Regions from separate parts of the Specibacter sp. NPDC057265 genome, predicted to be linked through region 2. Evidence: riboswitches for the same ligand, from Rfam matches in the RefSeq annotation. Region 2 holds a riboswitch; each other region holds the start of a gene.
The links. A riboswitch is a leader RNA that binds a small molecule or an ion and turns the genes downstream of it on or off. The one in region 2 is predicted to bind S-adenosylmethionine.

Region 1: linked by a shared signal. The riboswitch ahead of ACFUCV_RS05265 (aminotransferase class V-fold PLP-dependent enzyme) and the one ahead of ACFUCV_RS03840 (hypothetical protein) in region 2 are both predicted to bind S-adenosylmethionine.
Region 3: linked by a shared signal. The riboswitch ahead of ACFUCV_RS10000 (DUF1737 domain-containing protein) and the one ahead of ACFUCV_RS03840 (hypothetical protein) in region 2 are both predicted to bind S-adenosylmethionine.

The regions. Positions count from the first base shown of each region.
Region 1 covers NZ_JBHUYE010000005.1:20,012-30,478, reverse strand. Annotated here, with positions in the region: gene ACFUCV_RS05315 (multifunctional oxoglutarate decarboxylase/oxoglutarate dehydrogenase thiamine pyrophosphate-binding subunit/dihydrolipoyllysine-residue succinyltransferase subunit) at 1-2,347, shown strand, start outside; gene ACFUCV_RS05310 (GDSL-type esterase/lipase family protein) at 2,439-3,038, shown strand; gene ACFUCV_RS05305 (50S ribosomal protein bL37) at 3,128-3,202, shown strand; gene ACFUCV_RS05300 (group III truncated hemoglobin) at 3,295-3,906, shown strand; gene rsrA (mycothiol system anti-sigma-R factor) at 3,913-4,170, opposite strand; gene ACFUCV_RS05290 (sigma-70 family RNA polymerase sigma factor) at 4,173-4,934, opposite strand; gene ACFUCV_RS05285 (DoxX family membrane protein) at 5,131-5,646, shown strand; gene aroA (3-phosphoshikimate 1-carboxyvinyltransferase) at 5,653-6,993, shown strand; gene rsgA (ribosome small subunit-dependent GTPase A) at 6,996-8,114, shown strand; gene hisN (histidinol-phosphatase) at 8,176-8,991, shown strand; SAM riboswitch class IV at 9,077-9,190, shown strand; gene ACFUCV_RS05265 (aminotransferase class V-fold PLP-dependent enzyme) at 9,230-10,467, shown strand, end outside.
Region 2 covers NZ_JBHUYE010000003.1:146,378-156,844, reverse strand. Annotated here, with positions in the region: gene ACFUCV_RS03855 (amino acid permease) at 124-2,103, shown strand; gene ACFUCV_RS03850 (helix-turn-helix domain-containing protein) at 2,136-2,714, opposite strand; gene ACFUCV_RS03845 (sodium:solute symporter) at 2,900-4,390, shown strand; SAM riboswitch class IV at 4,499-4,609, shown strand; gene ACFUCV_RS03840 (hypothetical protein) at 4,622-4,933, shown strand; gene ACFUCV_RS03835 (VIT1/CCC1 family protein) at 5,076-6,167, shown strand; gene sucD (succinate--CoA ligase subunit alpha) at 6,402-7,304, opposite strand; gene sucC (ADP-forming succinate--CoA ligase subunit beta) at 7,318-8,487, opposite strand; gene ACFUCV_RS03820 (hypothetical protein) at 8,654-9,373, opposite strand; gene pcrA (DNA helicase PcrA) at 9,406-10,467, opposite strand, start outside.
Region 3 covers NZ_JBHUYE010000011.1:96,702-107,168, forward strand. Annotated here, with positions in the region: gene ACFUCV_RS09975 (LysE family transporter) at 20-634, shown strand; gene ACFUCV_RS09980 (low molecular weight protein-tyrosine-phosphatase) at 661-1,146, shown strand; gene ACFUCV_RS09985 (chorismate-binding protein) at 1,133-3,247, shown strand; gene cls (cardiolipin synthase) at 3,278-4,732, opposite strand; gene ACFUCV_RS09995 (aminodeoxychorismate lyase) at 4,872-5,765, shown strand; SAM riboswitch class IV at 5,960-6,081, shown strand; gene ACFUCV_RS10000 (DUF1737 domain-containing protein) at 6,167-6,424, shown strand; gene ACFUCV_RS10005 (rhodanese-like domain-containing protein) at 6,421-6,813, shown strand; gene ACFUCV_RS10010 (O-succinylhomoserine sulfhydrylase) at 6,896-8,107, shown strand; gene ACFUCV_RS10015 (hypothetical protein) at 8,114-8,581, opposite strand; gene ACFUCV_RS10020 (UDP-N-acetylglucosamine 1-carboxyvinyltransferase) at 8,638-10,170, opposite strand; gene ACFUCV_RS10025 (energy-coupling factor transporter transmembrane component T family protein) at 10,353-10,467, opposite strand, start outside.

The DNA.
Region 1 (10,467 bases), on a different contig from region 2:
CGCCTACTGCCGCACCACGGGTGTGGAATACATGCACATTCAGGAGCCGGAACAGCGCGAATGGTTCCAAAACGAGCTCGAGCACCCCTACTCCAAGCCCAGCCGCGAAGAGCAGCTGCGCATTGTCTCCAAGCTCAATGCCGCAGAGGCCTTCGAGACCTTTTTGCAGACCAAGTTCGTGGGCCAGAAGCGCTTCTCCCTGGAAGGCGGCGAATCCCTGATTCCGCTGCTGGACTCGGTCATTTCCGACGCCGCCGACGACGGCCTCGACGAGGTGGCCATTGGCATGGCCCACCGCGGCCGCCTGAACGTGCTCACCAACATTGCCGGCAAGACCTACGCCCAGGTCTTCCGCGAATTTGAGGGCACCCAGGATTCACGCAGTGTCCAGGGCTCCGGCGACGTCAAGTACCACCTGGGCACCGAAGGCACCTTCACGTCCGACGCCGGCAACCAGACCAAGGTCTACCTGGCCGCGAACCCCTCCCACCTGGAGGCCGTGGACGGCGTGCTCGAAGGCATTGTGCGCGCCAAGCAGGACCGCCTGGACCAGGGCGAGAACTTCCCCGTGCTGCCCATCATGGTCCACGGCGACGCCGCCTTCGCCGGCCAGGGCGTGGTGGCTGAGACGCTGAACCTGTCCCAGCTGCGCGGCTACCGCACCGGCGGCACCATCCACGTGGTGGTGAACAACCAGGTTGGCTTCACCACGGCGCCGTCGTCCTCGCGTTCCTCGGTGTACTCCACCGACGTGGCCAAGATGATCCAGGCCCCCGTGTTCCACGTCAACGGCGACGACCCGGAAGCGGTGGTCCGCGCCGCCCAGCTGGCGTACCAGTTCCAGCAGCGCTTCCGCAAGGACGTTGTCATTGACCTGGTGTGCTACCGCCGCCGCGGCCACAACGAGGGTGACGACCCCTCGATGACCCAGCCGCTGATGTACAACTTGATCGAGGCCAAGCGTTCCGTGCGCCGGCTCTACACCGAGGCCCTCATTGGCCGCGGCGACATCACGGAGGAGGAAGCCACGCAGCTGCTGCGCGACTACCAGGAGCGGCTGGAACGGGTGTTTGCTGAAACGCATGCAGCCCAAACCTCCCCCATCCCGATCGTGACCCGGGATGCGCAGTCCATTTCGGATCTGGAGCGGCCCGCCTCGCAGCAGGCCGACAGCGGGGTCAACAACCCGCAGGTGACAGCCATCAGCGCCGACACCCTGGCGCACATTGGCGACGCCCACTTGAACATCCCCGAGGGCTTTGAAGTCCACCACAAGCTCAAGCCGCTGCTGGAAAAGCGGGCCGTGATGTCCCGTGAAGGCGGCATTGACTGGGGCTTTGGCGAGCTGGCGGCCTATGGTTCGCTGCTCATGGAAGGCGTGCCGGTGCGGATGGCCGGGCAGGATTCCCGCCGCGGCACCTTCGTGCAGCGCCACGCAGTGTTCCACGACCGTGAAAACGGCAATGTCTGGACCCCGCTGGGTGAGCTCAGCGAAGACCAGGGAAAACTGTGGATCTATGATTCGCTGCTGAGCGAATACGCCGCCATGGCCTTTGAATACGGCTACTCCGTGGAGCGTCCCGACGCCCTGGTGGTCTGGGAAGCCCAGTTCGGCGACTTCGTCAACGGTGCCCAGACAGTCATTGACGAGTTCATTTCCTCCGCCGAGCAGAAGTGGGGACAGCGTTCCTCGCTGGTGCTCATGCTGCCGCACGGCTACGAGGGCCAGGGTCCCGACCACTCCTCGGCCCGCATTGAGCGCTTCATGCAGATGTGCGCTGAAGAGAACATGATCGTGGCCAACCCCACCACGCCCGCCTCGCACTTCCACCTGCTGCGCCGCCAGGCGTACCTGCGTCCGCGCAAGCCCTTGGTGATCTTCACTCCGAAGCAGCTGTTGCGTTTGAAGGCGGCGGCGTCCGCGGTGGAGGACTTCACCCAGGGTGGTTTCCGCACCGTCATTGGCGAACATGCGGCGCTGGCAAACAACGCCGTGGAGCGGGTGTTGTTGGTCTCGGGCCGGTTGTACTACGATCTGTTGGCGGCCCGTGACAAGGCCGAAGATGACAAGGTGGCCATTGTCCGCGTGGAGCAGCTGTACCCGCTGCCGCTGGAGGAGATCAAGGCCGAGCTGGCCAAGTACCCCAACGCGGACGTGGTGTGGGCCCAGGACGAGCCGGCAAACCAGGGACCGTGGCCGTACATGGGCCTGAACCTGGCGCCCGAACTGGAGAAGAAGCTGGGCCGCGTTTCACGCCCGGCCTCGGCCGCCACTGCGACGGGTTCGGCCAAGAACCATGCCGTGGAGCAAACGTTGTTGGTCAAGCAGGCGTTTGATCGCAGCTAAAACCATACTGATGCCCGGTCTGCAACGTCAGGCCGGGCATCTTTTATTTCATGGCTGGACATTTGATACGTGGAATTAGGAAGAGGACGCGGTGGAGAAACGGGAAGTGCGTATTGTGGCTGTTGGGGACGAGCTGGTGGCCGGCGTGGGCGATCCCCGCGCGCTGGGCTGGCTGGGCCGGGTGCTGGCCAGGACGTCCGCTGAGGGCGTCAGCATTGAGCCATTTGTGCTGGCTTCCCCGCGTGAAGGCACCGAGGCGTTGGCAGGACGCTGGCTGAACGAGGCTGGACGCCGTTTTGACGACTTCCACGAAAACCGCCTGGTCATTGGCCTGTCCGGCCGGGACATTGACTACGGGCTGTCCACGGCGCGCAGCCGGCTGAACCTGGCCAATATCCTCGACGGCGCCACGCAGCTGAACATTCCCGTCTTTGTGGTGGGTCCGCCACCCTCGCTGGACCCGGCCCTGAACCGCAAACTGGCCGAACTCAACGCGGCCTTCGCCGATGTCACCACCCGCCGCAAGCACCACTATGTTGACACCTTCGCACCCCTGCAAAACCACGAGCAGTGGCGCAATGACGTCGCCGCGAACGCCGGCTCCCCCGGCCAGGCGGGGTACGGGCTGATGGCGTGGCTGGTGCTGCACCGCGGCTGGTACCAGTGGCTGGAGATTCCCGAGGGCGCCTAGGGGCTTCAGTTAGGTGCGCATGTGCCACTTATGCGAAACTAGATGAGGATCGGTTTTGAAGATCTTTTTTGTAATGATTGGAGGCAGCTATGTCGAAGCGTTCACGCAAGCGTCGGGATCGTAAAAAGGGCGGCGCTAACCACGGTAAGCGTCCCAACACGTAAGTCTTGATGCACGAGCCAAAGCCCGTTCCGCCCACCGGCAGGACGGGTTTTTGCGCACCCGGCGGCACTTGCCGAAAAAAGGATGGAAAGCGATGAGCCAGCACAACGGCACGGACGGCGGCAGCACGCAGCCCTATCCGCAGCCCGGCGGCAGGACGGCGTCGGCCCTGGCCCCCTACGCGCCAAGAAGCGGCACAGCCGCAAGGCACGCCGGGCACGGGGACATCGCCGGGCACGGGGACATCACCGGGCACGGGGACATCACCGGGCACGGGGACATCACCGGGCGCGGGGACATCATCATGCTGGTGGAGGCCTTCTACCGCCGCGCCTTCCGGGACGAACTCATTGGGCCTGTCTTTACCGAGGTGGTGCAGCTGGATTTGCCGCGGCACCTGCCCATCATGGCGGACTTCTGGCAGACGGTCTTGTTCAAGGTCGGGCTCTACCGCCGCAACGCCCTGGCGGTGCATCTTGCCATTGCTGCCAAATCGCCCCTGGATGCGGCGTCCTTCAACCGCTGGCTGCAATTGTGGACGGCCACCGTTGATGAGCTGTTTGCCGGGGAGAAGGCCGAACTGGCCAAGGTCCAGGCCCACCAAATTGCCGGTTCCCTGCATCGCAGGGTCAATGGCCGGCCCGCCGGTGCGCTGCACACCATTGGCATGCGGCAGCCCGAAGCAGGCCGGCGGCCAGGCAGCTGAGCTGCGTTACACGGCCACCGAGTCGCCGTGCAGGCGGGCCAGAATGGCGGCCTTGAGGGTCTCCGGCGCCGCTTCCTTGCAGGAACGCTTCACCACGGAGCGGATGACGCACTCAAGGTCGTATTCGCCCGAGCAGTCAGTGCAGTTGTCCAGGTGCGTCTTGATCTCACCCAGGTCCTCCCGGGACAGTGCCCCGTCCAGGTATTCGTAAATGCGGACAATGCGTTCATCGTTGCAGTCGCCCAAGGTTTGGCAGTCGCCCATGGTTATTTCTCCGTTTCAGTTGTTGGCTCGGCATCCTTGAGATACCCGCGTTCCACGGCGTAATCCGCCAACATTTCCCGCAATAGTTTTCGTCCCCGGTGCAGCCGTGACATGACGGTGCCAATGGGGGTGTTCATGATCTCCGAGATTTCCTTGTAGGCAAATCCCTCCACGTCGGCAAAGTACACGGCAAGCCGGAATTCCTCCGGAATGCCCTGCAGGGCCTTCTTCACATCCGAATCAGGCAGGTGGTCCAGGGCATCGGCCTCAGCCGAGCGCAAACCCCGCGAGGTATGTGATTCCGCCCGTGCCAGCTGCCAATCCTCCACGGAATCGGCGTTGGACTGCAACGGTTCGCGCTGGCGCTTGCGGTACAGGTTGATGTAGGTGTTGGTGAGGATCCGGTACAGCCAGGCCTTGAGGTTCGTGCCCGGCTTGTATTGATGAAAAGCCGAAAACGCCTTGGTGTACGCCTCCTGGACCAGGTCCTCGGCGTCGCTGGGATTGCGGGCCATGCGCATGGCGGCCGAATACAGCTGGTCCACGTAGACCATGGCGTCACGTTCAAAACGGGCCCGGCGGGCGGTGGGGGATTCATTGGCAACATCAACATCGGCAACGTCCGTCACCACGGCGGCAGTGCCGGCCTCCGCTTCGGGGTGGATGGTTTGCCTGGGCTCGGAAGTGTTCATCACAGTCGAGTCTATGCTCAGTTGCAGCGACAGCCCGGATTCCGGGGCTGCCGTGGGGCTGAGAGTCTGCATTTGAACCTTTCTTGACGTGGCACTACTGATGCAAACACCGCCATGCCGAAAGCTATTCCGCACACGCCCCAAATGGCTACATGGCCAGCTTGGCAAATCGTGGGAGACTTGGAAGCAGCATGAGCCTCCCACCGGCCGTTCCTGGGCCGGGAGGAAGGTTTCCGGCACCATCCTGCACCTATTGAAGGAGATTCTCTTGTCAATTGTCCGCGTCCTTGCCCGTCCCATGTTGGCCTCCTCATTCATCATTTCCGGCGTTGACCGGCTGCGGCATGTGGATCAGACAGCCGCGCAGCTGGCCCCGGTGCTGCGGCCGCTGAGCCAGGCTCTGCCTGTTGCCGCCAGCGAGAAGACTTTGGCACGCGTCATTGCCGGCACGCAGCTTGGCGCCGGCCTCCTTCTGGCACTGGGCAAGTCTTCCCGCACGGCCGCGGTGGCCCTGGCCCTCACAGCCGGCCTGACCACCGTGGTGGAATACCGCAGTGCGGATGCCGGGACCAGCGAAAACCGTTCACACCGGCGCCACCAGCTCACCAAGAACATTGGCCTGCTGGGTGGGGCGTTGTTGGCCAGCGTCGACACCGCCGGCCGTCCGGGTCTGGCCTGGCGCGCCGGGAAGCTGATTGAGACCGGGCGCAAGACCACCAAAAAGCAGTTGCGGAACGCGGACAAGCAGGTCCGCGCGCTCGCCCACGATGTGACAGGACAGTAATTCCCCATGACCTCCCACTGGCCCGCACCCTTCGCCGCAACACCCTTGGACGCCACCGTCACCATCCCGGCGTCCAAGTCGCTGACCAACAGGTATTTGATCCTGGCCGCCATTGCCGACGGCGAATCCCGCCTGCGCGCGCCGTTGCAGTCACGCGATTCAACCCTGATGATCAAGGCGCTGCGGGCCTTGGGTGCTGTCATTGTGGAGGTCCCCGGCAGCGGCGGCGTCCCCGACCTGCTGGTCACCCCGCTGCCGGCCGGCCAGGTGGCCACAGGCGTGCAGGTGGACTGCGGCCTGGCCGGCACTGTCATGCGTTTTGTTCCGCCGCTGGCGGCACTGGTCAACGGGCCGGTGGGCTTCCACGGCGATCCCGCCGCACTGGTGCGCCCCATGGCGCCCCTGCTGGCAGGGCTGGCAGGGCTGGAAGTCGCGGTGGACGGCGGCGGTGACGGGTTTTTGCCTTTCACTGTCCACGGCACCGGAAGTGTGGCCGGCGGGCACGTCAAAATTGACGCCGGCGGCTCCTCGCAGTTCATCTCTGCCCTGCTGCTGGTGGCAAGCCGCTTCAGCAACGGCCTGCATCTGGAACACAGCGGCGAGTCTGTGCCCAGCCCCGACCACATCAAGATGACTGTGGAAATCCTGCGCTCACTGGGCGTCACCGTTGACGATTCCACGCCCGGCCACTGGGTGGTGGAGCCGGCACGCATTGCCGCCTTTGACGTTTCCCTGGAGCAGGACCTGTCCAACGCCGGACCGTTTTTGGCCGCAGCCCTGGCCACCAGGGGCACCGTGCGCATCCCCAACTGGCCGGCCAACACCACCCAGGTGGGTGACAAGTGGCGCCAGATCCTGCCGCAGTTCGGGGCAACTGTGACACTGGAGGACGGCGTGCTGAGCGTCACCGGCGGCACACACATTCACGGGGTGGACCTGGCCGACAGCTCCGAGCTGGCCCCCACGGTTGCCGCCCTGTGCGCCTTGGCGGAGGCTCCCTCGCGGCTGCGCGGCATTGCCCATCTGCGCGGGCACGAGACCGACCGGCTGGCGGCGCTGGTGGCTGAAATCAATGCCCTGGGCGGCGCGGTTCAGGAAACACCCGATGGCCTGATCATCACCCCCGCCCCCCTGCACGGCGGCGTCTTCCACAGCTACCACGACCACCGCATGGCCACCGCCGGCGCCATTTTGGGACTGGCGGTGCCCGGGATTGAAGTGGAGAACATTGCCACCACCGCCAAGACCATGCCTGAATTTCCTGCCCTGTGGGCAGCCATGATGGCGCAGACGCAGCAGCCGTCGGCCCAGGAGCAAGGGTCCGCGGCGGTGGAAGCCAAGGCTTAAAGATGGCAAAGGATTACAGCAACTGGGACGAGTCCAATGTCCGCGTGCGGGCCAACAAAAAGGGCAGCCGGCCACGCACCAAGGACCGCCCGGCCCATGACGATGCAGTCATTGGGCGCATTGTCACCGTGGACCGCGGGCGCTACACGGCCATTGTGGATGAGGACCTGCCCACCGAGCGGATCCTGGTGGCCGCCCGCGCCAGGGAACTGCGCCGCAACCCGGTGGTGGCCGGTGACTTTGTGGCCCTGGTGGGGGACGTCAGCGGCAAACCCGACACCCTGGCCCGGCTGGTCCGGGTTCAGGACCGCCGCACCCTGCTGCGCCGCAGCGCCGACGACACCGACCCGGTGGAGCGCGTGGTGGTGGCCAACGCCGAGCAGCTGGTGATTGTCGTGGCGGCCGCCAACCCCGAACCGCGCACCGGTTTCATTGACAGGGCGCTGGTGGCCGCCTACGACGCCGGCATAGCCCCGCTGCTGCTGATCACCAAGACCGACATCAAGGACCCCGCGGAGCTGCTGGCCAATTACGAGCACCTGGACATGACCGTGATCATCAGCCGCACGGCCACCGACGGCGCCTCAGGCATTGACGCCCGCAGCGACGACGGCGACTCCGCCCTCCTGGCCGGTGGCGCCGTGGAGCAGCTGCACGGCCATTTGGACGGCAAGGTCTCGGTCATGGTGGGGCATTCAGGCGTGGGAAAATCCACCATGGTCAATGCCCTCACCGGATCCCGGCGCGCCACCGGCGGCGTCAATGCCGTCACCGGCCGCGGCCGGCACACCTCCTCCTCGGCGTTGGCCCTGCAGCTGAAAAACGGGCTGCCGGGATCGTGGATCATCGACACCCCCGGCATCCGCTCCTTTGGCCTGGCCCACGTCAACGCGGACAGGATCCTGCAGGCCTTCCCCGATCTGCAGCCCGGCACCGACGGCTGCGAGCGCGGCTGCAAGCATGACAGCGTGGCCGTCAATTGCGGTCTGGACCCCTATGTGGAGCAGGGCAACGCCGGCGACGCCGGACCGGCGCGCCTGGCCTCCCTGCGCCGGCTGCTGGGCACCAGCGACCGCACCGAGGGCCGCGCGGAGGCCAAGGAACTGGGAACCATTGATTAACGGCCCGTGGCGCCACCGCGCCCTGCCGGGCATTGGCGGCAAAGCGCGGTAGCGTGAACACATGACCTGCGCACCTCAGACGTACAATGACGATCTCCGCCTGGCCCACGTTTTGGCAGACAGCGTCGATTCCCTGACCATGTCCCGGTTCAGGGCCCTGGATTTGGCCGTGGAGACCAAGCCGGATCTGACCCCGGTAACGGACGCCGACAAGGCCGCGGAGGAATCCATCCGCAGCCAGCTGGCCAGGGTGCGGCCACGGGATGCGGTGTTGGGGGAAGAGTTTGGCAGCAGCGGGCATGGTTCGCGGCGCTGGATCATTGACCCCATTGACGGGACCAAGAACTTTGTGCGCGGCGTGCCCGTGTGGGCCACCCTCATCGCCCTCGTGGAGGACGGGGTGCCTGTGGTGGGCCTGGTCAGCGCCCCTGCCCTGGGCAAGCGCTGGTGGGCCGCCCAGGGAACCGGGGCGTACATGGGCAAGTCCCTGGCCGCCGCCACGCGCATCCGCGTTTCCAATGTGGCCGAACTCAAGGACGCCTCCCTGTCCTATTCCTCGCTGACCGGCTGGGCCGAACGCGGGAACCGGGACGACTTCATCTCCCTCACCGATGACGTTTGGCGAACCCGCGCCTACGGGGACTTCTGGTCCTACTGCATGGTGGCCGAAGGCAGCGTGGACATTGCCTGCGAACCTGAATTGAACCTTTATGACATGGCGGCGCTGGTTCCCATAGTGCAGGAGGCGGGGGGCCGTTTCACCTCCCTTGAGGGCGCCGACGGTCCTTTTGGCGGCAACGCGCTGGCCACCAACTCCATCCTGCACCGTGAGGTGCTGCAGCGTTTGAACCCCGCCTGGGATGATTTGTTGAACTAGCTGCGCGTTCCCGGCGCGGTGGCGCCACGTCAACGTTCGTAACAAGTTTCCCCGGCGGGGAACTTGGGCTACTCTTTTGGGCATAGGTCACGAGTGCCAGCGCTAAACCCCGGTTTGCTGGCCGGCAACCCTCCTTTCGCGGCGGGGTGCCCCGGGTGACGACCTGGCCATGACCATTCGGTGATGGCAAGCGCGGACTCCTACGCCCTTGGGGTCCTTTGGTGAGAAGGAAACACCCATGAGCCATGCCCTTTTGGAAAAAACCCTGGCCGGCACGCTGGCGGACTCGCCGTTGTTGCCGGTGGTGGGACATGATTTGCTGGCGCCCCTGATCCACGGCGGCAGCATCCGTTACGCCAACTTGGACTATGCGGCCTCGGCGCCGGCGGTGGCGGAAGTCGCGGACCACTTGAACGAGGTGTTGCCCTATTACGCCAGCGTCCACCGCGGCGCCGGATTCGCCTCCCAGGTAAGCACCTCCCTGTATGAAAATGCCCGCACCATTGTGGCCGACTTTGTGGGCGCCCGCCCCGACGACACCGTCATCTTCACCCGCAACACCACTGATTCGCTGAACCTGCTGGCCGGGTGCGTGGCCAGCATCCTGGCGCGCAATGGCCATCTGGCGGGCCGTTCCAATGCCCACGGCGAGGTGTTGTACCTGGACATTGAGCACCACGCGAACCTGCTGCCCTGGCAGGGCCTGCCGCACCGCGCGGTGGTGGCAGGCGATTCCCTGGCAGCCACCCTGGCCCGGGTGGAAACCGCCCTGCGCGCCGGAAATGTGCTGCTGCTGGCCGTCACGGGGGCCTCCAACGTCACCGGGGAGGTGCTGCCCGTTGCCGAACTGGCCGCCCTGGCGCACCGGCATGGGGCCCGCATTGTGGTCGACGCCGCCCAGCTGGCCCCGCACCGCCGGATTGATGTCCAGGCCAGCGGCATAGACTACCTGGCGTTTTCCGGCCACAAACTCTATGCCCCCTTCGGAGCAGGGGTCCTGCTGGGCCGCCCCGATTGGCTCGACGCCGGGGCACCGCATTTGGCCGGCGGCGGCGCCGTGAAGGAAGTCCGGCTCGAATCGACCCAGTGGACCCACGGTCCGGCCAGGCATGAGGCCGGCTCCCCCAATGTTTTGGGCGCCGCCACGCTGGCCAAGGCCGCCAGCGTGCTGGGCGCCCTGGATCCCGGGCAGTGGGCGGAGCATGAATCCCTGCTGCGCGCCCACCTGGTGGCGGGGTTGGCGGCGCTGCCGGGGGCCACCGTCCACAGGATGTTCCCCGATTCACAGAGCCACCCCGGCTGCGGCAGCATTGGCGTGGTCAACTTCTCGGTCACCGGCTACGACGCCGGCCTGGTGGCCGCCTATCTGGCGGCCGAACACGGCGTGGGCGTACGCGACGGAAGGTTCTGCGCGCACCCCCTGCTCAAACGGCTGGGGCTGCCGGCCGGATCCCTGCGCGCCAGCTTCGGGGTGGG
Region 2 (10,467 bases):
GCGGGCGAAAAGGCGGGCCCTGAAAACGGGGCGTAAAAGTTTCGTCAAGACCGGGCTGCCGGGCCGTGGGGCGGTGCTAGTCTCGCTGGGCCGGGACAGTCCGGCACCGCTGAGAGGATTCCCGTGACAACCCTGACAAAAGCACCCGCCGGGCCTGGCCGGCCGGCGAAGCTGAAGGGCCGGCGCGCCCTGCGCCACTGGCTTCTGGAGGGGCTGCCCGAAGGCGGCGGGAAGCGCCAGGGTCCCCATGGACGTCCGGGGAAGAACCACAGGCGGCGCCCTTGGTGGCAGGTCATGTGCCTGACGGGGCTGGACTACTTTTCCACGCTGGGCTACCAGCCGGCCATTGCGGCACTGGCGGCCGGCGTGCTGGCTCCGCTGGCAACGGTGGTGTTGGTGTTGGTCACGCTGCTCGGCGCACTGCCCGTGTACAAGCGCGTTGCCCGCGAAAGCCCGCATGGAGCCGGCTCCATTGCCATGCTTGAGCGGCTGCTGCCCCGCTGGTGGGGCAAGTTCTTTGTGCTGGCGCTGCTTGGTTTTGCCGTCACCGATTTCATGATCACCATTACCCTCTCGGGCGCCGATGCCACCGCCCACATCATTGAAAACCCGTTCACGCCCGATTTCCTGCATGGGCACAACGTGGCAATAACCTTGATCCTCGTTGCCGGCCTTGCCGCCGTGTTCCTGCGGGGCTTCAAGGAAGCCATCAACATTGCGGTGGTGCTGGTCGCGGTGTTTTTGTCCCTGAACCTGGTGGTCATTGGCACGGCGCTGGTCCACGTGGCGGCGAACCCGCTCCCCACCGCGGACTGGTGGACTGCCCTCACCACCCAGCACGGCAACCCCCTCACGGCCGTGGCCGTGGCCCTGCTCGTCTTTCCGCGCCTGGCCCTGGGACTCTCCGGCTTTGAGACCGGCGTGGCCGTCATGCCGCAAATCAAAGGGGAACCCCTCGATACGGCCGCACACCCCGCCGGCCGGATCAAGGGCGCCCAGCACCTGCTCACCACGGCAGCTGTCATCATGAGCACCTTCCTCATCACCTCCTCCCTGGCCACCACCATTCTGATTCCCGCCGCGGAGTTCCAGCCAGGCGGATCCGCCAACGGCCGCGCCCTGGCTTTTCTGGCCCATGATCTCCTCGGTGAGGGTTTTGGCACCGTCTACGACGTCAGCACCATCGCCATCTTGTGGTTCGCCGGAGCCAGCGCCATGGCTGGCCTGCTGAATCTGGTCCCGCGTTATCTGCCCCGCTTTGGCATGGCACCACAATGGGCCGGCGCGGTCCGTCCCCTGGTGCTGGTGTTCACCGCCTGCGCCATTGTCATCACCATTGTTTTCAAGGCCGACGTCGACGCCCAGGCCGGCGCCTACGCCACGGGTGTACTGGTCTTGATCACTTCGGCGGCCGTGGCCGTGACACTGTCGGCCAGACGCCAGGGACAAAAATGGCGGGCACTGGGCTTTGGCGCCATCTCGCTGGCTTTTTGCTACACCACCGTCACCAACATTGTTGAGCGGCCCGATGGGATAAGAATCGCGGCATTGTTCATCGTGGCCATTGTGGTGGTCAGCCTGCTCTCCCGCCTGCGCCGGTCCTTTGAGCTGCGTGCCAGCTACGTTCGCCTGGATGAAGCCGCCCTGGCCTTTGTGTCAGCCGTGGACGGCGGCCACATCCGTGTCATTTCCCACGATCCCAAGACCCGCAGCGCCGCCGCCTACCGCCGGAAGCTGGCCCACGCAGCGCAGGTCAACGAGATTGGCCAGCCCTCCGCGGTCCTCTTCATGGAGGTCATCGTGGACGATTCCTCGGACTTTGAAACCGCCTTGGAGGTGCGTGGCATCACCCGGCACGGATTTAGGATTCTGGAGGTTCATTCCTCCAATGTGCCCAACACCATTGCCGCTGTGCTGCTGCACATCCGCGACATCACCGCAGTTGTCCCCCACATTTACTTCAGGTGGACCGAGGGAAACCCCATCACCAATCTTCTGAAGTACCTGTTCGTGGGTGAAGGCGAGATTGCGCCCGTCACCCGGGAGGTGCTGCGCGAGGCCGAACCGGTTTTGACCCGTCGGCCCTGGGTGCATGTGGGCTGAGCGCACCATCCCGGCCGGCTCCCTGCGCCGCCCTAGGCCCCCGAGGCGGCAGGCACCAGGATCCACAGGACCTCCACGGCCTGGGCCGAGCTGTTTTCCCAGCTGTGCGGTTCCCGGCCGGGGAAGGACAGTGTGTCCCCTGCCTTCAAGTCGTAGGATTCCTGCGTCATGTGCAGCGTCAATTCACCGCTGATGATGTGCAGGACGTCCACATCGCAGTCCACGGCGTAAAGTTCAGCCTCGCCCCGGCCAAAGGGTTCAATGACGGCGCCCAGGATTTGCAGGCGGCGCTCGGACCGGGGCGTGAGCAGCCGCTCCACGATCCCTTCGCCGCCAAGGGAAATGCGCGGGCCCTCACCTTTTCGGGTCAGATGGGTTTCCGGCGCGGCGAAAAGTTCCCCGATGGACAACGACAGGACCTGGCAGACAGTCACCAGCGAGGCCACGCTGGGTGAGGTGAGGTCACGCTCGACCCTGCTCAGGAAACCCTTGGTCAAGCCGGTGGCATCGGCCACCTGTTCAATGGTGAGGCGCTGGTTTTGGCGTGCGGCACGGATGCGGGAGCCAATGGCGACGGGGCTGACGCTGGGTTCTACAGGCAATGCTTTCACGGCGGTTCCTCACGTCCCTGACCCACGCGGGCGCTGCGGGATTGACTGTGCTAACGGTCACAGTTTAGCCTAATAGACAACAAATGTTGTTTAGAAGGCAATATTTTTGGGGGATCCTACTACTTCACTCTTTGGAGCATCGCGTGGACTTGAATATTGCCATTGTTGTTTTATACCTGGCGGCCATGCTGGCCTTTGGCTGGTGGGGAAAGTCGCGCACTAAGAACAATAGCGACTTTTTGGTGGCCGGACGGCGGCTGGGACCCTTCCTCTACACCGGAACCATGGCCGCCGTCGTGCTCGGTGGCGCCTCCACCGTGGGCGGCGTGGGGCTGGGCTACAAATTTGGCATCTCCGGCATGTGGCTGGTGGTGGCCATTGGTGTGGGCGTGCTGCTGCTGAGCCTGCTCTTTGCCCCCACCTTGCAAAAGCTGAAGATCTACACGGTCTCGCAAATGCTCAGCCTGCGCTACGGCAAGGAGACCACCAAGGCCTCCAGCATTGTCATGCTGGCCTACACCATTATGATTGCCGCCACCTCCACCGGCGCCTACGCCACCATCTTTGTGGTCCTCTTTGACTGGGAACGCTGGGTGGCCATTGCCGTGGGCGGTGCCATTGTGCTGGTCTATTCCACCATTGGCGGCATGTGGTCCATCACCTTGGCCGACCAGGTCCAGTTCGTCATTAAGACCGTGGGCATTTTCCTGCTCATGCTGCCCTTTACCTTGAACGCCGCCGGCGGCCTGGACGGGGTCCGTTCACGCCTGGAGGAAAGCTTCTTCCAGTGGGACGGCATTGGCGTCAGCACCATCGTGACCTACTTCGTGGTCTACACCCTGGGTCTTTTAATTGGCCAGGACATCTGGCAGCGCGTCTTCACGGCCAAGACCCCTTCCGTGGCCCGTTGGGGCGGCGCCACCGCCGGCATCTACTGTGTCCTCTACGGTGTGGCCGGTGCCTTGATTGGCTTGGCCGCGAAGGTGGCACTGCCCGCCATTGATGTGGCCGGCTTGGGCAAGGACGCCGTGTACGCCGAAGTGGCCACGCAACTGCTGCCCATTGGCATTGGCGGGATCGTCATGGCGGCCGCCGTCGCAGCCATGATGTCCACTGCCTCCGGCGCCCTCATTGCCGCGGCAACGGTGGCCCGCGCCGACGTGGTGCCGTTTGTGGCCAGCTGGTTTGGCAAGTCCATTGACAACTCCGACTCCGACAACCCTGACGAGGACATCAAGGGCAACCGCATGTACGTGCTGGGCCTGGGAATCCTGGTGGTGGCGATTTCCATCCTGGCCACCGACGTGGTCTTCGCCCTGACGGTTGCCTACGACATCCTGGTGGGTGGGCTGCTGGTGGCCATCATTGGCGGGCTGGTGTGGCGCCGGGGCACCGGAGCCGGCGCCGCCTGGTCCATGCTGGCCGGCTGCGCCGTGACGCTGGGATCCCTGGTGATGTACGGCACCGGCATTTGGCACAGCCTGGACCCCCTTAACGACGGCATCTTCGCCAATGAGCCCATCTACTTCGGTCTGGCAGCGTCGCTGCTGGTCTACGTGGTGGTCTCGCTGCTGTCCACGCCCACCCCGGCCCACGTCCGCCAGGGATGGGACGACCGCCTGGCGGCAGCGGCCGCCGACAGCAACCCGGAGCACACCGCCGGCGTTTCACGGTAGTTGGTCCGGCTGGTCGGCACTGCCTGCAATGGTCGACGGCGGGAGCTTGCGTCACATATGACGTAACCTCCCGCCGTCGACCATTTTAAGAAGTATTCTAGGTGGCAGCTTCAAGAGATGCGGCGCCAAGCTCCGACTGGCCGCACACCAACCCCATGCTTCACGGGTGGTTCGGATGAGGAAGCGGCCGGCGGTGACCTCCGCGGGCAAGAGCAAGCAAAGGGTTTTGTCATGCCGTTCCCCCCTGCCGTAAAGTCCGCTGCGTCCACTTTGCCCACCCGCCACCGCCCAGCCAGCGCCGGCGAACCCATAGCGATTCCCGTGCTCCCGGCCGTGGAGGTGCAGTCCGGCGCCGTGACGTTCATGACCCCGGGGAGGTTCCACCAGTACTGGTCGGCGGAAGCCTCCGAACTCAATGCCGCGCTCGATCAAGCAGTGCGGGCAGCGCAGTGGATGCCTCAAATCGGCACCCTGGTGGTGACGGTGGCCCAGACAGGCGTCCGCTCGGGACGACGCATTGGTTTCCGGCTCGCGGCCCGCTAATTTTCGGGCTGATGGGTGAGGCGTCGTGGGGTGACCACGGCACCGCAGGTTCCGGTGTCCCTCAACCTATTTGTGAGGATCACCGGCCAGACATTCCTGCCGGGAAGCGTTACAGTGGTGGCTGACTTTGAGGAGCAGTGCCGTGGCAGAAAGAATTCCCACCCCCACCGAAATCAAGCGGTGGCGCCAGTATCTGGCCGATGAACGGGCCGAAGCGGCTGTCTACCGGGATTTGGCCAGCCGACGCGAGGGTGAGGAACGTGCCATCCTGTTGGCCCTGGCCCAGGCCGAGGGCCGCCATGAACAGCACTGGTTGAAGCTGCTGGGCCCTCATGCCGAACCGCCCTTGCGGGCCTCCACCCGCAACCGGTTTTTGGCCGCGATGGCCCGCCGTTTTGGCTCGGTGTTTGTTTTGGCGTTGGCGCAGCGTTCGGAATCCCGCTCCCCCTATGCCACCGATGCCGATGCCACCGATGCCATGGCGGCGGATGAATCCATTCACGAGGAAGTCATCCGGGGGCTTGCCACCCGCGGTCGCATACGCCTCTCCGGGTCCTTCCGTGCAGCTGTGTTTGGCGCCAATGACGGCTTGGTCAGCAATCTCTCCCTGGTGGTCGGCATGGCCGCCACCGGTGTCTCCAGCCAAGTGGTCCTATTCAGCGGCATTGCCGGCTTGCTGGCCGGGGCACTTTCCATGGGTGCCGGGGAGTTTGTGTCCATGCGCTCCCAGCGTGAACTGTTGGACGCTTCCCAGCCCACCCAAATCACCCTTACGGCCGCCCCTTCACTGGATTTGGCGAACAACGAACTGGTGCTGGTGTACCGGGCCCGCGGCATGTCGCTGGAGGCGGCCGAACACCGTGCCGCCGAAAGGTTGGGCCAGTTCACCTGCGATTGCGATCCGAGCCTGTCCCTGCAGCCGGAGAACTTTGAAAAGGCCGATGAGCATGAATCGCTGGGCACCGCCTGGGGCGCGGCAGCCTCCAGCTTTTGTTTCTTCGCCTCGGGCGCCATCATTCCCATCCTGCCGTTCCTTTTTGGCATGACGGGCATCAATGCCCTGCTGCTCGCCTGCGCGCTGGTGGGAGCAACACTGATGGGAACCGGTGCCGTGGTGGGCCTGCTCTCGGGTGCCTCCCCGTTGGGACGCGGACTGCGGCAATTGGCCATTGGCTTGGGCGCCGCTGCTGCAACGTACCTGCTGGGCCTGGTCTTCGGCACCGTGGTGGGCTAGTTTTCCAGCGGCAGGCCCGCGGCGCGGCTTGGCGCGGGCTGGCGCGGCTTGGCGCGGGCCAATCCGTCGAGACCGACCCAGCGGCTTCGAACCCGACGTGGCGCTGCGGCATACCCGGCAGTGCCGGGTCGGTTTCGGCGAGGGACCCGCAGCGAAGGCGGACCGGCGGCCCCGGCCAAGGCAAGAAGAAGGGCCCCACGGGTATCCGTGGGGCCCTTCCTTAAAGCAACGGCGTTACAGTGCGGCGTATACTTCGCGCAGCAGTGTGGCGGTCTCGGAAGGCGTCTTGCCAACCTTGACACCGGCAGCCTCAAGGGCTTCCTTCTTGGCCTGGGCCGTGCCCGCGGAACCGGAGACGATGGCGCCGGCGTGGCCCATGGTCTTGCCCTCGGGAGCGGTGAAGCCGGCCACGTAGCCAACAACGGGCTTGGTGACGTTGGCCTTGATGTACTCGGCTGCGCGCTCTTCAGCGTCGCCACCAATTTCACCAATCATGACAATGGCCTTCGTCTCCGGATCGGCCTCGAACGCAGCAAGCGCGTCGATGTGCGTGGTGCCGATGACAGGGTCGCCACCAATGCCAATGGCGGTGGAGAAGCCCAGGTCACGCAGCTCGAACATCATCTGGTAGGTCAGGGTGCCGGACTTGGAGACCAAGCCGATGGGGCCCTTGCCGGTGATGTTGTTGGGCGTGATGCCTACAAGCGCTTCGCCGGGGGTGATGATGCCGGGGCAGTTGGGTCCAATGATACGGGTGATCTGGTTCCCGGAAGCATCGACCTTGGACTGGGCCAGGGCCCAGAACTCGGCGGCGTCCTGCACCGGCACGCCTTCAGTGATGACAACCACCAGCGGAACCTGCGCTTCAATGGCTTCCACCACGGCGTCCTTGGTGAAGGCCGGGGGGACGAAGACGATGGAGACGTCTGCGCCGGTCTTTTCCACGGCCTCTGCCACGGTGCCGAACACGGGCAGTTCGACGGCGCCGTGCACAACCGTGGTGCCGGCCTTGCGTGCGTTCACGCCGCCCACCACCTGGGTGCCGGCCTTGAGCATCAGGGCGGTGTGCTTGGTGCCTTCGCCGCCGGTGATGCCCTGGACGATGACCTTGGAGTCCTTAGTCAAAAAGATAGACATAGTTTCTAAACCTCTACTTTGCTGCGTGGGCGAGCTCGGCAGCCTTGTCGGCGCCCTCGTCCATCGTGGCGGCCAGGGTGACCAACGGGTGGTTGGCATCGTTGAGAATGCGGCGGCCTTCTTCAACATTGTTGCCGTCGAGGCGGACGACCAGCGGCTTGTTGGCAGCTGAGCCCAGCTCGGCCAGTGCACCGACAATGCCCTTGGCGACAGCGTCACAGGCGGTGATGCCACCGAAGACGTTGACGAAGACGCTCTTGACCTGGGGGTCGTTGAGGATGACGTCCAAACCGGCGGCCATGACCTCGGCGGATGCTCCACCACCAATGTCCAGGAAGTTGGCGGGCTTGACGCCGCCGTGGTTTTCGCCTGCGTAGGCCACAACGTCCAGTGTGGACATGACCAGGCCGGCACCGTTGCCAATGACGCCCACTTCGCCGTCGAGCTTGACGTAGTTCAAGTCCGCGGCCTTGGCCTTGGCCTCCAAGGGGTCGGCCGCTGCTGCATCTTCGAGCTTGAGGTGGTGCGGGTGGCGGAAGTCGGCGTTCTCATCCAGGGAGACCTTGCCGTCCAGGGCGACGATGTCGCCGGCGCCGGTGCGTACCAGCGGGTTGACCTCCACCAGGGTGGCATCTTCTTTAACGAAGACGTCCCACAACTTGATGATGGTGGCGGCGACCTTGGGGGCCAGCTCGGCGTTGAAGCCTGCGGCGGCGACGATTTCGTCAGCCTTGGCCGCATCGATGCCAACGGCCGGATCCACAGCCACACGGGCCAGGGCCTCGGGGCGCTCAACGGCCAGTTCCTCAATTTCCATGCCGCCTTCCACCGAGCACATGGCCAGGTAGTTGCGGTTGGCGCGGTCCAGCAGCACGGAGAAGTAGAACTCCTCGGCAATGTCGGCGCCGGCGGCGATCATGACCGTGTTCACGGTGTGGCCCTTGATGTCCATGCCCAGGATGTCCGAGGCGTAAGTGAACGCTTCATCAGCGGTCTTGGCAACCTTCACGCCGCCGGCCTTGCCGCGGCCACCGACCTTCACCTGTGCTTTGACGACTGTGACGCCGCCAATCTTCTCGGCTGCTGCCTTTGCTTCTTCAGGGGTGTGCGCCACGATGCCGGCCAACACGGGAACGCCGTGAGCCTCAAACATGTCGCGCGCCTGGTATTCAAACAGGTCCACGGATTGGTGTCCTTCTACGTCGAAGTAGTGATGATCAGGAGCGTCAGCCCCTTTTTTACACATTACCGCCTTGGCGTGGAAGCACATATTTGAATAATGCACCACAGTGCTCAACAGTTATTCGGCTCACAGAGCGGTGGCTTGGACGCACAGATGCGTTGCGCAGCTACCCGGCGGGGGCCGCCGTCGCCGCCGGGGCAAAAAGTTCATAGCTTTGCGCATCCACAAAGAAGCCGACGCCGGCGGCCAGATTGGCGCACGCGACGCCGTCGTCCATGGCCCCGCACCGGTAGCCTTGGCCGTCCATGGCCTGGCCCGGCGAGAGCACCGGCAGCTCGGCCAGTTCCTCGCTGACGGTGCCGCGGGGGCCGAAGGCCGCTTCTATGGCCGTCACTCCGGCCCGGCAGCCGCCGTAGCTTGCCTTGTCCGGGGCCAGCAACACGGTGCCGCCGAGGTAGCCAATGTTGGTGCCGGCGCAGTTCCCGTCGCGGTCCTTTTCCTGCACCGGCGGATAGTTCACCATTTGGCAGTTCACCACCGGGATGATGGGCGCGGCGGCATTGGCGCTGTCGGTGTAGTTGTTCGGTTCCCAGGGCTGGTTCAGATGTCCGGCCCGCGAGGAAGTGAAGACGCAGGCAGTGTTGCGCGAGTCCGTCACGAACTGCTGCAGCGTCTGGCCGATGGCGTCCTCGCTTGGCTGCGCCACCGGCATGGCCTTGAGCCGCTGCACATAGCTCAAGCTTTGCTCCGGTGGCTGCACCGCCGACGGTTCCGTGGGGGCCACGGGCATGGAAATGCAGCCGCTCAGCGCCAGGACGGCCGCCGCCCCCACGGCGCCCCAAGCCGCCACCGGACGTGCCGGCAGGGTGCGTTTGTTAAAAATCATGCCACCAGCTTGCCCCCTGGCGGCCCGTGGGCTCAACCATCCTCCTTCACCAGCGGCGCGTAGCGCAGCAGCAGGCGCTTCTCGCCAATCTCAAAGCGCACCTTGGCCACTGCCTTGTCCCCGGCGCCGGTCACTTCCAGCACCGTGCCGGTGCCAAAGCTGGTGTGGTTCACCTTGTCCCCCACCTTGACGGAGATGACCTCCTTTTGCGGCTGCACCCGCCCGGCCGCAGTGCGGGCGGAGATGCTGGGCGGCAGCATTCCTGCATCCGCGCCGCCCACGGCCGAACCCGCACCCCAGGAGGAGCCTGAGTAGCGGCTGGTGCCGAAGTTCCCCGTCACAGGCGCCGTCCGGGCAGCTCCTTCGCGCTTCCACGCAATGAGCTCGGCTGGGATTTCGTCGATGAACTGGCTTGCCGGGTTGTACTGGCTTTGCCCCCACATGCTGCGCACCTCGGAGCGCGTGAGGTACAGCCGCTTCCGGGCACGCGTCAACCCTACATAGGCCAACCGCCGCTCTTCGGCGAGTTCCTGGGGATCCGTGGCGGAACGGGCATGCGGGAACAGGCCATGCTCCATGCCGGTCAGGAACACCACCGGGAATTCCAGCCCCTTGGCCGTGTGCAGCGTCATGAGTGTCACCACTCCCAGCCGCTTGGCTTCGGCGACGGCGGCGGCTGCCTCGGCTTCGGAGCCTCCCGGCGCGTCCGGGATTTGGTCCGCGTCCGCCACAAGGGAGACCTGTTCCAGGAACTCCCCCAGCGTCCCTTCCGGGTTTTCCTGCCCAAATTCACGCACGACGGCGAGCAGTTCCGCCAGGTTCTCCACGCGTGACTCGTCCTGGGGGTCGGTGGAGGAACGCAGGGTGGCCAGGTAGCCGCTTTGCTCCAGCACGGCTTCCAGCGCGGTGGCGGGGGTGGCGCTGGCGGCCACTTCGGTCAGGTCCCCCATCATTTTGGCGAAGGCGTTGACCGCGTTGAGGGAGCGCGAGGCCAGCCCGGGCGCTTCCTGTGCCCGGGCCAGGGCGGCCCAGAAGGAAATCCGTTCCCGCTGCGCCAAGGCCGCAATGGCACCTTCGGCCCGGTCCCCAATGCC
Region 3 (10,467 bases), on a different contig from region 2:
GCAACGGTAGGCTGGATGGGTGCAATTCTCCCTTTGGCTGGCCCTGGTGGGCACCGGCGTCATGATCAGCGTCACCCCGGGCGCAGGCGCCATCAACACCATGTCCAACGCCCTCACCGCGGGATTTCGACGTTCCATGTGGGGCATTTTGGGCCAGCAGCTGGCGCTGGTCATCCACATCATCATCGTGGCGGCGGGCGTGGGCCTTGTGGTCGCCAATTCGCCGCTGCTTTTTATGTTCATCCGCTACACGGGCGCGGCCTATCTGGTGTACCTGGGCGTGCGGAAGATCTTGGCCCCGCCGGAACCCTTCGACGCCGGCAGCCCCCTTCCCGAGCGGGGCCTGTCCATGCTTCGGCGTGGGGCGTGGGTGAACCTGCTCAATCCCAAGGCCATAGTCTTCTTCCTGGCGGTCATCCCGCAGTTCATCCGTCCCGGGGAGCCCCTCTGGCAGCAATATTTGGTGTTGACGGCCACGATCGTGGCCATTGACATTGTCATCATGTGGTTTCTTTTTGCCGCCGGTGCCAAGCAGCTCAAACACCTCACCAACAGCGAACGCGGCCAGGTGCTGCTCAACCGGATTTTTGGCAGCCTGTTCATTGCCGTGGGCGTTTTGCTGGCGCTGCTGTGAGGCGCGCCCGCGGATAGACTTGCGCCATGACCACCCCCTTTAGGATCACCACCGTCTGCACCGGCAACATTTGCCGCTCCCCCATGGCCGAGTTCATGGTGGCCCAGGCGGCACAGCAGGCGGGGGTTGATGTGGTGGTGGACTCCGCCGGGATCAGCGCGTGGGAAGTGGGCAATCCCATTGATCCGCGTGCCCGCGGCGTCCTGGCCCGCCACGGCATAGCGGTCTCCAACCACACCGCCCGTCAATTTGACCCGGCATGGTTTGCCGAACGCGAGCTGATCCTGGCGTTGGACACCGACCACTTCCATGCCCTGCAGGCCTTGGCCCCCACCCCTGAAGCTGCCGGCAAGGTGCGGATGCTGCGCTCCTTTGACCCGGAGGTTTCGGGTGCCGGGATGCAACAGCAGGGCATTTATGATCCCTGGTACGGCGATGACAAGGACTTTGATGCCAGCTGGCAGCTCATTGCCGCCGCCATTCCAGGAATCCTGGCGCATGCCCGTGGCTAGGCAGCGCCCGGTGCTCATTGCCATTGATGGCCGCTCCGGCGCCGGGAAAACCACCTTGGCCGTGGAACTGGCAGCTTTGCTGCGCACGCACCGCCCCGTCTCCTTGTTTCACCTTGAGGACGTGTACCCCGGCTGGGACGGTCTGGCCGGAGGTGTGGAACGCTACATTGAAACCGTGCTGGCCCCGCTCAGCCAGGGCCGCCCAGCCACATGGACGCAGTGGGACTGGGCCGGCCAGCACGACGGCGCCGCCCGCACCACCGCAGTTGCCCCGGTGGTGGTGTTGGAAGGTGTTGGTTCATCCCATGGCCGGGCAGCGGAATTCCTGGACGCCGTCATTTGGGTTGATGCACCCAGCCAGGCACGCAGGCAGCGTGCGCTGGAGCGTGACGGTGAAATGTATGCACCCTTTTGGGAGTTGTGGGCAGGGCAGGAGGAGCAGTTGTTGGCCGGGTCCGGGCTGCCCACCTTTGCTGACATTGTGGTCGATGCCACCGCCGGCGTGGCCAACGCCCCCGGACCGGTGCTCGATGCCTTGACGCAGCTGCCGGCCCTGGAACATCTCCTGGCTCCGGAACTGGCGCGGCGGCGCGGCCTGGAGTTTTCGGCCCTGCGCATTAATGCGGCCCCGCCGGCCGCCGAACTTTTTCAGGCCCTGTATGGAGCCTCGGAAAACGCGGTGTGGTTGGACAGTTCACTGGCGGAGGTTTCCGGAGTTGATTCCTGGGGGGATGCCGCGGCTGACCGCTCCCGTTTCTCCATCATGGCCGATCCCGCCGGGTGCTTTGGCCAAATCGCGCAGCACACCCGAGGCTTGACCACCGTGACGGCCGGAGACGTCACCACACGCATCCGGGGGCCTTTTTTTCGCTGGTTGGATTCCGTGTGGGGCCGCAGGGCCGTGCGTGCGCCGCAGCATTACCCGGGCGATTTCACGCTCGGCTGGCTGGGCTGGTTGGGGTATGGGCTGAAGGCTGAAACCGGGGGCGACAGCGACCGTCAGGATTGGCACCGTGCGGAAAATTCCACCCCCCGTGCGGGGACCCTTGCCGATGCTGCGTTGATTTTCGCCGGCCAGGCGGTGGTGCTGGATCATCAGGAAAATTGCCTGTATGCCCTGACCTTGACGGATGCACACCACCCTGGAACCATCGCGGAGGCCACCGCATTTGAACAGGCGGTCCGCTCCGCGGCGGAAGGTGTTCATGCGGCCGGCCCCATTACGGAACAGCGGCCCTTCCGCGCCCCGGAGTTCACGGTCCGTGACGGCGAGCGCCGTTACAAGGAGATGATTGCCGCCGCCCAGGCGCAAATCCACGACGGCAACAGCTACGAGGTCTGCCTCACCACTGCCCTGGAGGCCCACAGCAGCCACCGCATTGATCCGTGGCACAGCTACCGGGCATTGCGCGTGGACAACCCGGCCCCCTTTGCCGCTTTTGTGCGCTTTGGCTCCACGAGCGTGGCGAGCACCTCCCCGGAGAGGTTTTTGCGCATCGATGCCGCCGGGCTGATGCGGGCCGAACCCATCAAGGGCACCCGCCGCCGCGACGGGGATCCGGCAGTGGATGCTGCGCTCAAGGCCGATTTAGCCGGCTCCTTGAAGGACCGGGCGGAAAACATCATGATTGTGGATTTGCTGCGCAATGACCTCTCGCGATTCGCCCTTGCCCATACCCTGCAGGTCCCGCGGCTGTGTGCCATTGAAAGCTACGCCACCGTGCATCAGCTGGTCAGCACCATTGAGGCGCAACTGGCGCCGGGCAGTTCCCGGGCACAGGCAGTCGCCGCGGCATTTCCGGCCGGCTCCATGACGGGGGCACCGAAAATCAGCACCATGGCCATTTTGACTGCCCTGGAATCCGGCCCGCGCGGCATCTACTCCGGTGCCATCGGGTATTTCTCACTCAATGCCGCAACGGATCTGTCGGTGGTGATCCGCACGCTGCTCTGCCAGGACACCCCCGACGGCGGCACGGACCTTTCCCTGGGCATCGGCGGTGCCATCACGGCTGATTCCAATGACGAGGCCGAATGGCAGGAAATCCAAGCCAAGGCCCACGGGGTCCTTTCCACCCTGGGTGCAGACTTTCCGGGTTGATGCAGCCGCACCTGCGCGCAGGTGCGCGAATTATTGAATGGTGGCCGTCAAGCGCGCCACATTGTCAACGTAACGGGCCATAATGGGGCGGTTCACCCACTCCTCGAGCAGCAGTTCCCGCGAAACGGCACGGTAGTCGTCCTCCACCTGGCGCATGCGCTGAACCACGCCGTCGTCAATCATCATGACGGTGACCTCCAAGTTCAGGGAGAAGCTGCGCATGTCCATGTTTGAGGAGCCGATGATGGCCACCTCGGAATCAACGGTGATGTGTTTGGCGTGCAGCACAGCGGGCTTGGGGTACAAATAAATGCGCACCCCGGCTTTCAAAAGCGCCTCGTAGTAGGAGCGTTGGGCGTGGTGCACCAGGAACTGGTCCCCCTGTTCGGACACAAAGAGCTCCACGTTCACCCCGCGTTGGGCCGCAGTGGTGATGGCATACAGCAGGGAGTCATCCGGCACAAAGTACGGGCTGGAGATGGTGATGCGGTCTTCGGCCGAATACAGCAAGGTATTGAACAGCCGCAGGTTGTTTTCCGTGACAAAGCCGGGCCCGCTGGGGATCACCTGGCACAGCGAACCGCCGGAAAAGGAATCCCAGTGGTAGCTTGCCAGCTGGGATTCAAGGGTTTCCTCGGTTTCGGAGGACCAGTCAGTGGCGAACATGACGTTCAAGGTCCCCACGATGGGACCTTCAAGCCGCGACATGAGTTCCACCCACTTGCGGCCCACCTTGCGATTGCCCTTCCTGCGGTATGACGGTTCAATGACATTTTGTGAGCCGGTAAATCCCACCCGGCCATCCACCACCAGGATCTTGCGGTGGTTGCGCAGGTCCGGCCGGCGCCACTGGCCCTTCACAGGCAACAGCGGCAACATCCGGCGCCATTCAATGCCACTGGATTTGAGCCGTTTGATCATGTGGCGGTAGCCCGGCACGCGCAGGGAGCCAATGTGGTCAAAAAGCACGCGCACCCGCACCCCACGCGCAGCGGCGGCCTCCAATGCGGAGAACAATTTCTCGGTGGAACCGTCGGTGCTCATGATGTAAAACTCGGCATTGACGTATTCCTTCGCCTGGCCCACCGCATCGGCCATGGCGTCCAGCGACTCCTGATAGCCGGGAAGCAACTGCACGGAATTGCCGCCCAGTGCAGGGAAGAAACCCAGGTTCTGGTTAAGCTGCATCACCGATTTCACCCAGGTGGGCCCCTCGTAGCTCTGCACCTGGGAGGCAATGTCAGCGGTGCCCTCCACCACGCGGGCGTTGACCGCCTGCTGCGTTTCCCGGCGGCGTCGGGAGAGGCGGAAGTTGCCGAACATGAGGAACAAAACCAGCCCAACATACGGCAGGAAGAATATGCACAGCAGCCAGGCCATGGCCGTGGTGGGGCGGCGGTTTCCGGGGATGATGCCCAGCACCACTATGCGGATTGCCAAATCCAGAAGCAAAATAAGCGCCGAGAGCCAAAAACTTGTGTCCACAGGCAAACTGAAGATTGTCGAAATCACGCATGTTCTCCTGTTAATCCGGCCATTTCCCTCATGGTGACATTACCCTAGGCGGCCTCGGCTCCGTGCCGGGCCCTGCCCTGGCTCCCGGCCCCGGCGCTAAGCTCAAGGCATGACAACACTGGTTTTTCTGGACCCCCAGCATCCCGCCGGACGTCTGGCCGACCCTGCAGCACCCGCCATCATGGCCACGGACCAGGGCCTCACGCGCGGCGACGGGATTTTTGAATCGCTCCTGGCCGTCAAGGGCGCCCCGCGGAAGCTCGGAGCGCATTTGGCACGCCTGGCGGCGTCGGCGGAGCTCATGGATCTCACCATCCCGGACGCCGGGGCGTGGCAGGCAGCCATCCTCCATGCCCTTGCCGCCACACCGGAGTCCCAGGATCGCCAGTGCACGGTGCGGCTCACCGCCACCCGCGGACCCGAGGGCGCCCATCGGGCCACCGCGTGGGTGGCCGTCAGCACGGTGTCCCCGGCCTTGGCGGCCCAGCGGGAAAAGGGCCTGGACGTAATGCTTTTGGAACGCGGTTATGACAGTGACATTGCCGCCCGTGCCCCCTGGCTGCTGCTGGGCGCCAAAACCCTCTCCTACGCGGTGAACATGGCAGCCCTGCGGCACGCGCACAGTGAAGGCGCCGACGACGTGATTTTCACCAGCCGTGACGGATTGGTCCTGGAAGGCCCCACCTCCTCGGTGCTGCTGGCCCACATTTCCGACGATTCCGGCGACCCTGTCAAACGGCTCATCACCCCCCACCTGGACACCGGGATACTGCCCGGCACCACCCAGGGCGCACTTTTTGCCGCGGCGCGGGACGCCGGCTGGGAACTGGGGTACGGCCCGGTGACGCCAGAGGATCTGCTCGACGCCGACGCCGCCTGGCTCATTTCCAGCATTCGCCTGCTCGCCCCCATCAACACCATTGACGGGCACAGTGTTGGGACGGCCGGGATCCGGCAGGTGTTGACCGCGGAACTGTCAGCGCTGCTGGCACAAACCCTTTAGCGGGCAGTGGCAAAACACGGCGGCATGGCCCACGCGGGCCTCACGGCCCCAAACCCTGCGGGGGAGGTGGTTTGCGGGGTGGGCGCATATTGACGTGCATGCTTTGCCGTGGCCACCATTGCCCTGATGTAACCTGGCGCTATAAAAGCGTCCCAGCTGCCGTCACGGCGGGCGGTTGTGTTACTTTCAAGGTGAGTAACGAGTGCCAGCGCCAAGCCCTGACTTGCTGGCCGGCAACCCTCTTTCCGGCGGGGTGCCTCAGGTGAATACTCGGCAAACCCAGCTACCCGTGGCTGACCGTTTGCAAGCGTGATCCACCCTGCGACGCGAGAGCACATCAAGGCCCGCGCCTCGGCACCAATTCCCGCTTGCTGCGTGCCAGCTGCACTTGAGGAGTCACCATGTCCGCGGACGAATCCCCCCTAAGTTACAGGCTCATCACCGGCCCCGATGACAGGTCCTTTTGCGAGCGCATCTCCGCCGCCCTGGCGCAGGGATATGTGCTGCACGGCAGCCCGGCCGTGACGGGCAATGCCGGCCAGGTCATCTGCGCCCAGGCAGTTGTTCTACCCCACGCCATTGCCCTTGCCGATGCCGCCGTGACCTCGGCCGTGGATGGCCTTGAATCTGCGCACGACGCCGGCGGGGAAACCGCGTGAGCCGCGCAGGGGATCTCAGCCCCCAGGCCGCGTGGGAACTGCTGGATGCTGACAGCGTGCTCCTTGATGTGCGCACGAGTGGGGAATGGCAGCACATTGGCGTCCCCGACCTCTCCAGCCGCACGGCCGATGTGGTGTTCATTGAATGGAATACCGGTGACGGGAGCACCAATGCGGACTTTCTGCGGCAGCTGACGGAGGCGGTTCCAGTGGAGAAAAAACTGTTGGTGCTGTGCCGCTCGGGGGTTCGCTCCCTGGCCGCGGCCCAGCTCGCCAGCGACGCCGGTTACACCGCCTACAACATCCTGGAGGGTTTTGAAGGCGTGCAGGATGGCTATGGCGACCGTGTGGTCAATGGTTGGAAAAACCGCGGCCTGCCCTGGAAATAAGTCCCCGCACGCCCCAGCCCAGCGGCCGCGGGCCGACGGCGGATCCACCCATGATGGGCCCCAAACGGATAAGGAATCTTTAGTGAGCAACTTCAATGCACAAGCCGCCACGTGGGCACAGGATACCCAAGCCGTGCGTGGCGGCTTGGACCGCAGCAACTTCCAGGAAACCTCGGAGGCCTTGTTTCTGAACTCCGGATTTGTCTACGAATCCGCCGAAGCCGCCGAAGCCGCCTTCACCGGCGAAGTGGACCGCTTTGTCTACTCACGTTACGGCAACCCCACGGTCGCCGGCTTCCAGGAACGTCTGCGTCTGCTGGAGGGCAAGGAGGCGTGCTTTGCCACGGCGTCGGGCATGTCGGCCGTGTTCACCGCCCTGGGCGCCTTGCTGGGCGCCGGGGACAGGGTGGTGGCGGCCCGCTCGCTGTTCGGCTCGTGTTTTGTAATCCTCAATGAACTGCTGCCGCGGTGGGGGGTGGAGACCGTGTTTGTGGATGGTCCCGATCTGGCGCAGTGGCGGCAGGCCCTGTCAGTTCCCACCACAGCCGTGTTTTTTGAATCACCGTCCAACCCCATGCAGGAAATCATTGATGTGCAGGCTGTCTGCGATTTGGCACACGCCGCCGGAGCGCAGGTGGTGGCCGACAACGTTTTTGCCACGCCGCTGTTGCAGCGTTGCGGAGACTTTGGCGCGGACATCATTGTCTATTCGGGCACCAAACACATTGACGGCCAGGGCCGGGTGCTGGGCGGGGCCATCCTGGGCAGCAGGGAATTCATTGACGGGCCCGTCAAGAACCTCATGCGCCACACGGGGCCCTCGTTGTCGGCGTTTAATGCCTGGGTGCTTTTGAAGGGTCTGGAGACCATGAACCTGCGGGTCGGCCACTCCTGCCGGAATGCCTTGGCACTGGGTGAATTCCTGCAGGCCCAGCCGCAGGTGTCAAAGGTGCTTTATCCCTATTTGCCCTCGCATCCGCAGCACCAGCTGGCCAAAAAGCAAATGAAGGCAGGGGGGACGGTGCTGACCTTTGAACTGGCTGAACCTGCCTCCGGCACCCGCAAGGATGCTGCCTTTGCCCTGTTGAACGCCTTGGAAATCATTGACATTTCCAACAATTTGGGCGACGCCAAATCCCTCATCACGCACCCGGCCACCACCACGCACCGGGCCATGGGTCCGGAGGGCCGGGCCAGCATTGGCCTCAGCGACGGTTTTTTGCGCCTTTCGGTGGGTCTGGAGGATTTGGCGGATCTGCAGGGCGATCTGGCTCAGGCGCTGGCGACCCTGTAACTTCCGTCAGCGTGGCGCGAGCGCCGCCAGCCACTGCTCCAGCAATGCCTTGTCGGCAGCGTTGATGACCACTGCCGGATCATCAATGGCGGGGCCTGTCACCAGGGCCAGGGCCTCCGGCGGGAAAACAGCCATCCATTTTCCAGCCTCGGACGGCTTCCCGGCCGTGGCCATGGCAGCGACGCCTGCGGCATCGCAGAGAAAGGCGTCGCTGCCGCCGGCACAGGAGTCTATGATGCCCACTTTTCCAGCGATCAGAGCACGGACTTCCTGCGGCTGCATCAGGGTCCGGGTGGGCCCCACACTGAACTGCACCACCGTCTTGGGGGGCCGCTTGGCCCGGCGGGCGGGGAGGTGCAGCACTTCAACGAGCAGCTCCCCCAGCACCAGCGGCACCAAAGGCCGGCCGTCCCCGGCGGAAGGGCCGGCAGCTGCAGTGTCAGGGGCCGTTGCGCGGCGAGACCAGGGGGACATGTCCCCCAGCCTACCCACCGGCCGGCGGACCGGCGTCGTCCAGGGAACCGCGCAGCTCAGTCCTGAAAGTACTCAATTTCAGCACCAACGGTGTTCAGCCGCTCGGCAAGGTCCTCATAGCCGCGTTCAATGACGTAGATGTTGCGCAATTCGGAGGTGCCCTTGGCGGCCAGCATGGCCAGCAAAATGCAGGCGGCCGGGCGCAGCGCCGGAGGGCAGCCAATTTCAGCCGCACGCCATGCGGTGGGGCCGGTGATGTCAATGCGGTGCGGGTCCAGCAGCCGCACCCCGGCGCCCAGGCGGTTCAGTTCGGTCAGGTAGATGGCCCGGTTCTCGTACACCCAATCATGGATCAAGGTGGTGCCCTGGGCGCAGGAGGCAATCACGGCAAAGAACGGCAGGTTGTCAATGTTCAGGCCGGGGAACGGCATGGGATGGATTTTGTCCGGGGCCGCCTTCAGGGTGGACGGCAGCGTGGTGATGTCCACCAGCCGGGTCTTGCCGTTGCGGGCGAAGTATTCGGCGGACTTGCGGTACATGAAGCCCATCTGCTCCAGAACCTTCAGTTCAATCTCCATGAACTCAATGGGCACCCGGGTCACGGTGACCTCGGACTGCGTCACTATCCCTGCAGTAATCAGGCTCATGGCCTCGATGGGGTCCTCGGAAGGGGCATACTCTATGTCGACGTCGATGCGCGGCTTGCCCTTGATGGTCAGTGTGGTGGAACCCACCCCCTCCACCTTGATGCCGAGTCCCTGCAAATAAAAACACAGATCCTGCACCATGTAATTGGGGCTGGCGTTGCGAATCACGGTGGTGCCTTCGCGGTGCGCGGCGGCCATGATGGCGTTTTCCGTCACGGTGTCACCGCGCTCGGTGAGCACGAAGGTCCGGTCTTCAGCATCGCTTCGGGGGGCCTGCACCTGGTAAAAGCCGTCATGGGCGTTGACATTGAGCCCAAACTCCCGCAGTGCCTGCATGTGCGGCTCCACCGTGCGGGTGCCCAGGTCACAGCCGCCGGCGTAGGGGATGCGGTAGGGGTCCGCCTCATCCAGCAGCGGGCCCAACAGCATAATGACGCTGCGGGTGCGCTTGGCCGCGGCAATGTCCATGGCGGCCAGATTCAGCACAGCCGGACGGCGGATCTGCAGGTCGTTGTCTTCGAGCCAGGTGCATTCCACCCCAATGGAGGTGAGCAGCTCCACAATGCGGTTGACCTCTTCAATGCGGGCCAGGCGGCGCAGGATGGTGGTGCCGCGGTTCAACAAACTCGCACACAGCAAAGCCACTCCGGCGTTTTTGCTGCTGTTGACTTCCACACGTCCGGACAGTTGGCGGCCGCCATGGACCCGCAGGTGAGTGACGGTGTTTTTGGCTGTGGCGCCCACACTAAATAAATTGGCCTCCAGCAGGGACTCCATGCGCTGGATCATTTTCAGGCTCAAATTTTGCTTGCCCTGTTCCATCCGCGCCACGGCGCTTTGACTGGTGCCCAGATGCCCTGCCAATTCGCCCTGGGTCCACCCCTTGCCATTGCGGGCATCCCGCACCAGATTGCCGACGGTTTCTGCAGCCACTTGAGTCATAACTTAATTTATATCATGGGATGCATATTTAAAGCACTTTTTGTGATCTTTTTGGCATCCCGGCCCGAAATGTGGCCGCAATAACCATTCGGTGCGATAAACGTCAACTGACAGTCATGGGAAAAAATTCCCTGTCTCCTGGTCCTTCCCTCCACGTTACCCGCTGGGTTGGCTGCGGGGGATCAACCAAGCCTCCACACCGGGTTCCATGTTCCCAGCATCACGGCGGCCCCCACCGAGGCCGCGGCCAGCAGCACGCCGGCCGCCACCACCGTGGCGTCCACCTGGGAATAGGTG